3 regions of the Acetomicrobium sp. S15 genome follow, and region 2 is predicted to be linked to each of the others. Evidence: riboswitches for the same ligand, from Rfam matches in the RefSeq annotation. Region 2 holds a riboswitch; each other region holds the start of a gene.
What was found. A riboswitch is a leader RNA that binds a small molecule or an ion and turns the genes downstream of it on or off. The one in region 2 is predicted to bind molybdenum cofactor.
Positions count from the first base shown of each region.

Region 1: it holds a riboswitch for molybdenum cofactor, as region 2 does, so the genes downstream of both, EZM41_RS02610 (aldehyde ferredoxin oxidoreductase family protein) here and EZM41_RS07355 (substrate-binding domain-containing protein) in region 2, are expected to answer to the same signal.
Region 3: it holds a riboswitch for molybdenum cofactor, as region 2 does, so the genes downstream of both, EZM41_RS06430 (response regulator) here and EZM41_RS07355 (substrate-binding domain-containing protein) in region 2, are expected to answer to the same signal.

Region 1 covers NZ_JADEVE010000091.1:41,508-44,782, forward strand. The annotation lists gene EZM41_RS02610 (aldehyde ferredoxin oxidoreductase family protein) at 1-1,683, opposite strand, end outside; molybdenum cofactor riboswitch at 1,817-1,927, opposite strand; gene EZM41_RS02615 (gamma-glutamyltransferase) at 2,236-3,275, opposite strand, start outside.
Region 2 covers NZ_JADEVE010000273.1:11,610-14,884, reverse strand. The annotation lists gene phoU (phosphate signaling complex protein PhoU) at 1-619, opposite strand, end outside; gene EZM41_RS07355 (substrate-binding domain-containing protein) at 841-1,701, opposite strand; molybdenum cofactor riboswitch at 1,771-1,892, opposite strand; gene EZM41_RS14190 (hypothetical protein) at 2,024-2,155, shown strand; gene EZM41_RS07350 (amidohydrolase) at 2,152-3,275, shown strand, end outside.
Region 3 covers NZ_JADEVE010000221.1:24,681-27,955, forward strand. The annotation lists gene EZM41_RS14180 (hypothetical protein) at 1-68, shown strand, start outside; gene EZM41_RS06420 (MOSC domain-containing protein) at 65-508, opposite strand; gene EZM41_RS06425 (SIMPL domain-containing protein) at 551-1,267, opposite strand; molybdenum cofactor riboswitch at 1,480-1,603, shown strand; gene EZM41_RS06430 (response regulator) at 1,596-2,288, shown strand; gene EZM41_RS06435 (aldehyde dehydrogenase family protein) at 2,419-3,275, shown strand, end outside.

The DNA.
Region 1 (3,275 bases), on a different contig from region 2:
TTTCATGAACTCTGGCATTCTATCATGTGAATCGTTCAGACCGGCAGCCACATTGAAAGCACGTTCCTTTCTAAGTATTTCAAGTCCGATTTTTATTACATCCTCTGCGGTCCAATTTGTTCCTAAGATACCATTACACTCCTCCACAAAGCCCTCGAATCCACTAGGAATATCTAAGATGGCAAAGGCGATAAAGAGACAGTGGCCTGTAGAATCGAGGAATGCAGTAGCAGCTTGAAGGTTGCGACTAATGGCGGCCTTACCTTCAGGGGATAAAGGATCTACTTTACCGCCAACGCCTAATATCTCGTTGTTTATAGTGTAACCTGAAGTGTGATCAGCTCCCATAGTACTCGTGGCATAGGTTACTCCTATACCTTTAACTGCACGTGGCTCGTAAGCAGGCATGCCTTGCCCTTTGACCGCTGGAATCCGCACAACGCCAAGAACGCGTCCTGCGGATGCAGTGCCACTCCCGAGGATACGGCCCAAGGGGGTCCCCTTCCCAATCTCATGAATTAGCTCTATGGCCTTTTCTCCGTCACCAAATTTGAAGATACCCGCTTCTGCGGCCACACCAAGGGTGCCACCCGTCTCAATAGTGTCCAATCCATAGGCGTTGCATAGCCGTACCATCTCTGCAATTTGGTCCAGGTTGTCAATGCCCAGGTTAGCGCCCAGAGACCAATCCGACTCATACTCGACACAGGAGACGTGCTCTCTTCCATCTTGCTTGTACCATGTATTAGAGCACTGTATGATGCAACCTGGGCTACAGGCATGATTGTAAACTTCTTTTCCAACACGAGTCTTATTTCCTTCAAATATTGCCTCACCGGCAATCTTAGGTGCTCCCTCAAAGCGACCTGTTTTGAAATTGCGCGTTGGAAGCCCCCCAGCCTCATTCAATATATTGATGAGCACAGCTGTGCCATACGTGTTTAAACCACCCTTCGGCTTTGTGATATCATGAGTACGCAGAGCATTGGCAAGCTTTTCGCAACCTTGATCGAATAAAGCTTTATCAACAATTGGCACTTCTGGCGCCCCTTGAGCACTTGTGACTATAAATTTGAGGCGTTTGCTTCCCATTACAGAACCAAGTCCGCCTCGACCCGAGTAACGAGTAGGTTGGCCTTTGAGGTCGTTAAATACGATCCCAGAGTTGGCATATCCATACTCTCCCGCGACTCCGATACCCGCTATGGAGATGCCTTTCCCAAATCGTTCGTAAATCTTGGGGAATACAGCGTAGAGATCACTACCTATGTACTCATCAGCAGGGAGAAACTCAATTTTTGGCCTTTCCTCTTTGGCATCCCAACTAATATGGATCATCCAATATTTATCTTCTTTAGGTTGACTATAGACAACGATGGCTTTGATCTTCATTCTAGCGACGTCGACACTCCACGACGTCCCTGCGTTTGATTCCTTAATTCCACCCGTTAAAGGGGATTTGGCTCCGACGGAAACGCGCGCAGATGTGGGAGCATCAGTACCTGTAACAATGCCAGGTGCAAAAACTAAGACGTTGTTGGGGCCTAGGGGATGACACAGGGGATTTACTTCGTCACAAACGATGGTCGATGTTAGTCCTCTTCCTCCCAAATTTTTATAAGCATTGGGCACGTCCTCTAATTTATACGTTTTATCGCTCATGTTTATTTTCAGAATCCACATACTATTTACCTCCTTCTCTCCTTCTTTTTAGAACGTGGACTCATCTTTGCGCTCTCTTCAAGAGTCGATACCCTCTGTTACGAGCACCAGCATCCCAAAATCAAAAATTCGCAAAGGTCATGCCATCACCCCTTTCAAGGCAATGTAATCCCCTTTGCGAATTGGCAGGCATTGAGATTGCTCCCAATACCCTAACGCTCATCTCTCCCAGAGGGAGAATAATGAGTCGGAGACAATTTTTAGGAGTTACGCAGTTGCCTGTGACCCTCCTTCTCAGAAAAAGCATTAACACAGAAACATAAGCCTGTCAAGAGCCGCGAGCGGCTCTATGTCACATAGCGTGGAAATATTCCGGTGGTAAGGATACCAACAAGATTCTTCTTAATTAGCTATGCATGCTGAACCCTGAGAACACAGACACCCTCAAGGCGTAAGAGGAACTAAAGCTGCAGCAGTATAGAGCTTTGCCAACGGTATGCGCATCAAGCTAAAAACTAAGATGTGCTTTGTTAGTTAAATCTATGTTATGCATGATCGTAAGAGTTTTACTGCCTACCATGCGGCGATCGTGCCGTCGGTCCTCGGCTCCGTTCCGCCGCAAAGATTTCCGTTTTCCATCCTCCAGATTATCTGCCCCCTGCCGAAGGGCGCGTGTTTCGAAGATATAGCCACGTCGTGACCGCGCCTGGCGAGCGCAGCAGCTATGTGCTCCGGGAAGCCGTATTCCAAGAGCACCTCTTTACATTTTACCCACATCCAGCGCGGGGCATCGAGCGCCTCTTGGGGGTTTAGGCCGAAGTCGAGCATATTCATGAGGACTTGAACGTGAGCCTGAGGTTGCATAAAGGCTCCCATTATGCCGAAAGGCCCTATGGGTTTGCCGTCTTTAGAGATAAAACCAGGAATTATCGTATGATACGGGCGCTTGCCGGGCCTTAAGGCGTTTGGATGATCGGGAGAGAGTGAAAAGCAGGCACCTCTATTTTGGAGCGCCACGCCCGTTTTCGGCACGACGATGCCTGAGCCGAAGCCCATGTAGTTGCTCTGTATGTAGGAGACCATGTTCCCATTGCCGTCTGCCGTGGCTAAATATACGGTATCGCTTCCGCCGATAGGGCCAGGGTGCCAAACCTTTGCCTCTTGGCCTATGAGAGCCCTCCTTTTGGCGGTCCTTTCTTGAGATAATAGCTCTTCCGTTGGAACGCTCTCGCAGGAAGGGTCTGCTATGTATGCAAGCCCGTCTGCGAAAGCGGCCTTTATCGCCTCTATCTGCAAGTGATACGTAACTGGGTTTTCTTTTTCCGTGAAGGAAAATCCTTTCAAAATGTTTAAAGCTATGAGGGCCACTATACTCTGGCCATTTGGAGGAAGCTCCCATACGTCGTAGCCGCGGTAATCTATTTTAACGGGTTCGACCCATTCGGGGGCAAAAGATGCTAAGTCTTCCTCATCGATGAAGCCGCCCGTTTTTCTGGCAAAGTCCGCTATTTTTCGGGCGATCTCGCCCCTGTAAAAGACTTCACTTTCGCTTTCGCCAATAAGTTCAAGCGTTTCTGCGTGGTCCGGTAAATTCAGCGTTTCTCCCGCTTGGG
Region 2 (3,275 bases):
CTCCCCTCATGATGTAGACGATCCGTTCGCCCACATTGGTGGCGTGGTCGCCGGCCCTCTCCAGATGCCTGGCGACTTGGATGAGATAGAGGGCGTTCGTTATGAGCCTTGGCGTTTCCAGGATATAGGTCAGAAGTTCCCTAAAAATCTGGTCGTAAAGGGCGTCCACCTCGGCATCGAGCTCCCAGATGGGCGTCACCCGCGAGGCGTCGCGCGCCTTCAAAGCCTCCTCACAAAGGCTAATCATCTCGCAAACGTCCTTAGACATCCTCGGCAGGTCTATAAGCGGCTTGAGCAACGGTTTGTTGGCCAGAATTTTTGCAGCCTCGGCCACGTGGACGCCGTAGTCACCGATCCTCTCCAGATCAGTGATGATTTTAGACAGGCCGACGACGGCGCGCACGCCCTCTCCCTCTTGGCACCTTTGCAGCGCCTTTATGCAGGCCTCTTCGATCTCAAGCTCCAAGTCGTCCACACACTTGTCCCCCGTTATGACCTCATCGCCCAAGAGCTCATCCCTGTCCACGAGGGCATTCATCCCCTTAGCGAGGGATTCCCTCACCAGCCTCATCATTTCGAGCGTCAGCTCGACTATTCTCGTGCTCTCTCCATCCCACAATCTGCCCCCTCCTTTCGCATCAGGCGCGTCCGTAAATCTTCGCGCCTCAATTCTCGACGGCGGCCGTCAAAACCTTAGAGGTTTTTCGAATGGATCAGCGCGATTGCATTGTATCACGCCTTTGTACGTATGTAGGAATTTTAACGAAAGGTTAATATTCGGGGGCGGGAGTTGCTCCCGCCCCCGAATATTTGCACAGTTACTGAGACTGAAGTCTTGTGCTACTTTTCAAACTGCTTTGCATATTCCGCGTCGTTATATAGAGGCTCCCCGTACTCCGCCACACCGAAGGTCCTGAATATCTCCTGCCCTTCTTCGGAGGCCATAAATTTGACTAACTCGACGGCCATGCGCGTGGAGTCGCTATCGTCAGGGAGGGTGAGGGCGTGATAGATATTGACGATCTCGGGATCGCCCCTAAAGAGGAGCGTCAAATTCTTGATATCTTTCTTCACCGTTATCCAGGTGCTGCTGTCGGTCATAAAATAGCCGCGAAGCTCGTCGCATTTTTTGAGCGTCGCGATCATAAAGTCGCCGGTGACGACATACCAATCCCCGGAAGGAGTTATCCCGGCCTTCTTCCAGATGGACATCTCTTTCACGTGCGTGCCTGAATTATCTCCCCTCGACAGGAACGTAGCCTTTGAGTTCGCGATCTTAGTAAAGGCCTCTACGGCGGTCTTGGCCTCTCTTATGCCGGCTGGGTCATCCTCAGGGCCTACTATGTAAAATTCGTTGGAGCCGATGAGAGTCCGATTTGCAGCCCATCCCTCTTCTACCGCTTTCTTTTCAAGAGCGGGGGAATGAGACATACACATGTCAACAGCCTTATCCTTGAGCATTTGGAGTGCAGCCCCAGAACCTGCCTGTATCCAGCAGATCTTAGCATCGTGAGTCTTACAAAATTCTTCCGCTAAAGCTTTTACGAGGCCGAGTTCCCCAGGGCTTCCGGTAGCAAGCCTTACCGTGATTGAGCCATTTCCATACGTTTCCGTACACGCAGGAGCCTCGGCCAAAGCCGCAGCCGAAAAAAGGAACAAACCCAGGGACAAAAGGACCGCTAAAACCGCACACCTTCTCATGTTACACACCTCCGTTAATTTAATTAAAAAAATAAGGAAGCCATCCCGCATCACAAGAAGGCCTCCCTATTTAACCCTTGCAATCCTCCTTTCCAAACGCGGGAGGCGTCATCGTTTCCGAAGGCGCCCTAACGACCCATCGCCATAGGCAAGCTGCCCTTAGGCAAAAAGGCTCGGAGGCTTTAACCGCTATTAGACTTGCTCAAAATTTATTGTATTAGCCCCTATGCCTGTTTTCAACCACTCGAGCCGATCGCCTTGACACCATATGGCTAAGGGTGCTATAAAGCATGGCAATATTTTGATGTCATTGACGGAGGTGGTGAATTGTGAGATAAATCGACGCAATGCGGAGCAAGGGTCGGTTAAGGGTTCTGCCGCCGGCGACATCGGAGAAGCGGCCTCGGACAATGCCGGTGGACGAGTAGAGATTTCAGAGGAGGTGCACAAATGAAGGGCATCAAGGGAAAGTTTTTAGCTTTAACGATCGGTGCAGCGCTACTTTTGAGCACTGCCACAGCGACAATGGCCGCCCAGGTCTCGGCCGATTCGCTCAAAAGTGACATAGCCTCGTTCCTGGACGAACACGCAGGAGAATTTGCATCGGTGGCCGACGCCATATGGAGTTATGCCGAATTAGGATTTCAAGAATTCAAGTCTTCAGAAGCACTCATCAAACTCTTCGAGAAGTACGGCTTTTCCATCGAGAAGAACGTATCCGGCATGCCCACGGCATTCATCGCTACTTGGGGCTCGGGAAGCCCGGTCATAGGTTTCACCGGCGAGTATGACGCGCTGCCCGGCCTTTCGCAAAAGACCGTTCCCCAAAAAGAACCCGTCGTTGCCGGTGCGCCCGGACACGGCTGTGGCCATAATATCTTGGGCACCACGGGCGCCGCTGGAGCGATAGCTCTGAAGGCCGCCATGGAAAAAAGCGGTGCAACCGGCACAGTGAAGTTTTTCGGCTGCCCGGCCGAGGAATCTGGCTCTGCCAAGATATACATGGTGCGAGACGGACTCTTTGACGGCGTAGACGTCGTATTGGACAACCACCCCGGCAACAAGTACGATGTGGCGTACGGAATCCACAACAGCGCTATCATAGGTGTCAAGGTCAGGTTCTTCGGCAAGACGGCCCACGCCGGTTCGGCCCCGTGGGACGGCGTGAGCGCCCTCGACGCCGCCCAAATCATGGGGACGGCTATCGAATACGCCCGTGAGCACTTGAATATAGGCTATAGGATTCACTACGTGATACTACAAGGTGGAGACTGGCCCAATATAGTTCCAGATAAGGTAGAAGTGGCAGCTTTCATCAGGAATAATGACGAAATGTTGATGAAAACATATGAAAAGTTCGAAAATTGCGTTAAAGCCGGCGCCATCGCCTCAGGATGCACATACGAGATAGAGACAATGTTAGGTATGCACCAGAAGCATATCAACGAAACTCTTGCCAGAACTATGTACGATAACGCGAAGCTCTTCGGCCTTCCGAAATGGAGCGATGAAGAACAGGTCTATGCCAAAGAGATTCAAAAGAATATGGGCGTTTCTCAAGACGGCATGCCCAA
Region 3 (3,275 bases), on a different contig from region 2:
TTTTCATGAGCAGCGGAAGCGGAGGCAATAATAACGAACTGTTTCTAAGAGGTGGTGAGATCTCTTAGCGCTTTTTGTCTTCGGTCATGACGACTTCGTCGCCAGGCCTTACGACGCCTCCTTTGAGGACTTGGAGGAAGTAGCCTACTTTGGGCAACAGGCACCACCCTTTGTAGTCATAAGAATGGGGCTCGTCAGGTTTTTTGCCCTTTTCGGCCACGAGCAATATCACTTCGGATCCCACTTTTAGCTTTGCGCCAACGGGAATTTCACTCGGGAGGCCCTCTATGACCAAATTTTCTGCCAGCGAACCCGGCGGGAAGGAAAAGCCCGCCTCTGCCTCGGCAGCCCTTATATCCTCGGCACGCAACAGGCTCACATGGCGGTCTGAGAACCCCCTGTGGGAATCGCCTTCTATACCTTCACCGGCGACGAAGCGTGCCTCGGAAGCGCCCCTTTTTGCTTCTTGCCTTGCCGAACTAATACAGATGGCTAAGACTCGAGCCAACAGGGCACACCCCCGACTCGTAGCGAAGATTCTGCGCCAAAGTCATGGGTTCGTCAGGAAAAATTCCACCGTAGTCACTACGCGGACAGTTTTGTAGTCGGGCGAGCCCCTATCTCTGTCGTCTATTGTGAAGTAGCCTTGATTTGCCCTCCGTATCGCCCCAACATGGCTGCCGGAATCCCTGGCGAACTGCTCCGCCGCTTCTCTGGCGCTTTTAGTCGCTTCGGCGATCATTTCAGGTTTAATATCGTTCAGCTTAGTGAAAGAAAATTCGGTGGCACTGTCTTCGGCGAGGACAATACCTGCGGACACAAGCTCTCCTGCGCGCTCGAGGGCCTTTTTGACGAGGGGAACTTTGGCCGAACGTAGGGTTAGCTTTGTCACAGCCGTATAACGAAACTCCCTGTCCCTGGAGGGATCCATGTAAGGCAGCGACTTTACGTCCGTGATTTGGGGTGGCATGCTCGAAATCTCCGCTTCCTCGAAACCCATCCCCAATAAGAAGTTGTGCACTTTTGCCTTATTAGCGTCCACAAGCTGCTGAAGCCCCTCTAAATCATTCGCTGCATCACGAAAGGATATGTTCCATATAGCCAAGTCCGCCTCCACAATCTTTTCCGAGAGCCCTTTCACCGTGACGAACCGCTCCGCAGATCTGGCCTTGAGCAATGCGCCTCCCACCAAATACCCCGCCACTATGAGGCCTATTGCCAGACAAACCCCCAATGCGAAGGCGGATGAAACTCGCTCATCCCGCACAGCACATCCTCCTCCTTCACCCCGAACATCGTCCTGTTCCTTTATAGTGCAGTTAGACGCTTAGCTCATTTTATCACTTATCTTGAAGGACTATCGCAATATATGGCTTTTCATGTAGTCTTTGCCAGCCTGCACTCTTTTTGGTTGTGGTGCGAAAAGAAATTTTCGAGCGATCAAGGTTGCACGAAAGGCGAGTTTATGCTATTTACATAAAAGTACAAAACCTCCGAGCCTGTTTTGCCTAAGGGCGATCTGTCTATGGCGTCAGGCCGATAGGGCGTCTTTGGAAACGGAGATGTCCTCCCGTGTTTGAAAAGGAGGGAACAATATGCCTTCTCTTGCGGTTCTCATCGCGGACGAAGATCCGATGTTGAGAGCCCTTTATGCGGATTACCTTAAAGGCATCCCGGGTTATGCGTTAGCCGCGGAGGCCGATTTTGGAAGAGCGCTTGACAGCGTCCTGAGGGCGCAGGCCATAGACCTCGTATTGTTGGACATCTTCCTGAAAGGGTTCGGCCAGGTTGAGGGACTTCGCCGGACGAGGGCCCTTTATCCCAGAGTCGACCTGATCGTCCTTTCCGAGGGAAGGGATCCGGATGTAGTGCGCGGCGCCCTGTGTCAAGGGGCTTTTGATTACCTTATAAAACCCTTTACGTTTCAGAGGTTCAAGGCTGCCCTCGAAGCTTACCGAATTTACAATTTGGGTCTGACGCAGCGCAAGGCAGCGTGGCAGCAGGAGGAGCTGGACTGTCTGGTGAGGTCATCAATGAGAGCCCGCACGGTTTGTCCCGTACTCGTCCCGCCCAAGGGAGTACAGGTTAAACTGTTAAACGATGTCATGTCGCTGTTGCGCACCCTCGACAAACCGGTTTCAGCAATAGATTTGGGAAACAAACTTAAGATATCCCGTCCCACGGCCCGCAGGTATCTGGAGCACCTCGTCGATTCAGGGGTGGCGGAGGTGGAATATGCTTTTCGTAGGGTAGGTCGCCCCGTCAAACTTTATCGATTAAAGATATGAACAATAAGAGCTAAAGCGAGCACAAACATCCAAAAACTTTCGATCATGTTCCCCCTGGCGTATTCTTGTAAGCAAGATACTGAATGTATCTCCAGGTTAAAACAATAAGAAGCAGGGGGAATGGCGAATTATGCAAATGATTATAGGAGGCAAGAAAGTTAATTCGAGCGATGGCAGGACGAACAAGGTTTTTAATCCGGCCACGCAGGAATTGCTCGGTACCGTTCCTGTCGCTACTAAAGAAGACATCGAGCATTGTTTGGACATCGCTCAAGAGGGTAAAAAATTGTGGGCCGATACGCCCTTGGTCGAGCGTTCTAAAATTCTCGTCAAATATACAGGTTTGCTCGAAAGCCATAAAAAAGAATTGGCGACGTTGCAAAGCAAAGATATGGGAAAGCCGTTCTCGCAGTGCGTCGGTGAAGTCAATACGGCCATTATGTTGTTCGAAGGGTTTGTGGAAAGGGCGAAGCACCTATACGGAGAGACTGTGCCTGACTGTCAGCCTGGCGCAGAAAAAGACATACTTTTTACCAGAAGGGAACCCTTAGGCGTCATTGCCTGTATCCTTCCCTTTAACTTCCCTACAACTCTCTTTGCCCATAAGGTTGCACCGGCCTTGGCCTCGGGCAATGCGGTTGTCATAAAGCCCTCGTCGGATAACCCTCTCGTAGTTATACGCTTGACGGAGCTATTGTTAGAAGCCGGCGTTCCGGGTAGCGTGGCCCAGGTGATAACAGGCAGCGGGTCGATGGTGGGGAAGATTTTATGCAGCAGCACGAAAGTTAACGCTATTACGCTGACCGGCAGCACAGAAGCCGGCATCGTTGTGATGAGAGATTCTGCAGATGCCCTACATAGAGTAACACTTGAGCTCGGCGGGAATGACCCGATGGTTATTTTCGCCGATGGAGACCTGGAGTTAGCCGTTAACGAAGCTTACAGCGGGAGGATAGCAAATGCCGGCCAAATCTGTTGTTCTCCCAA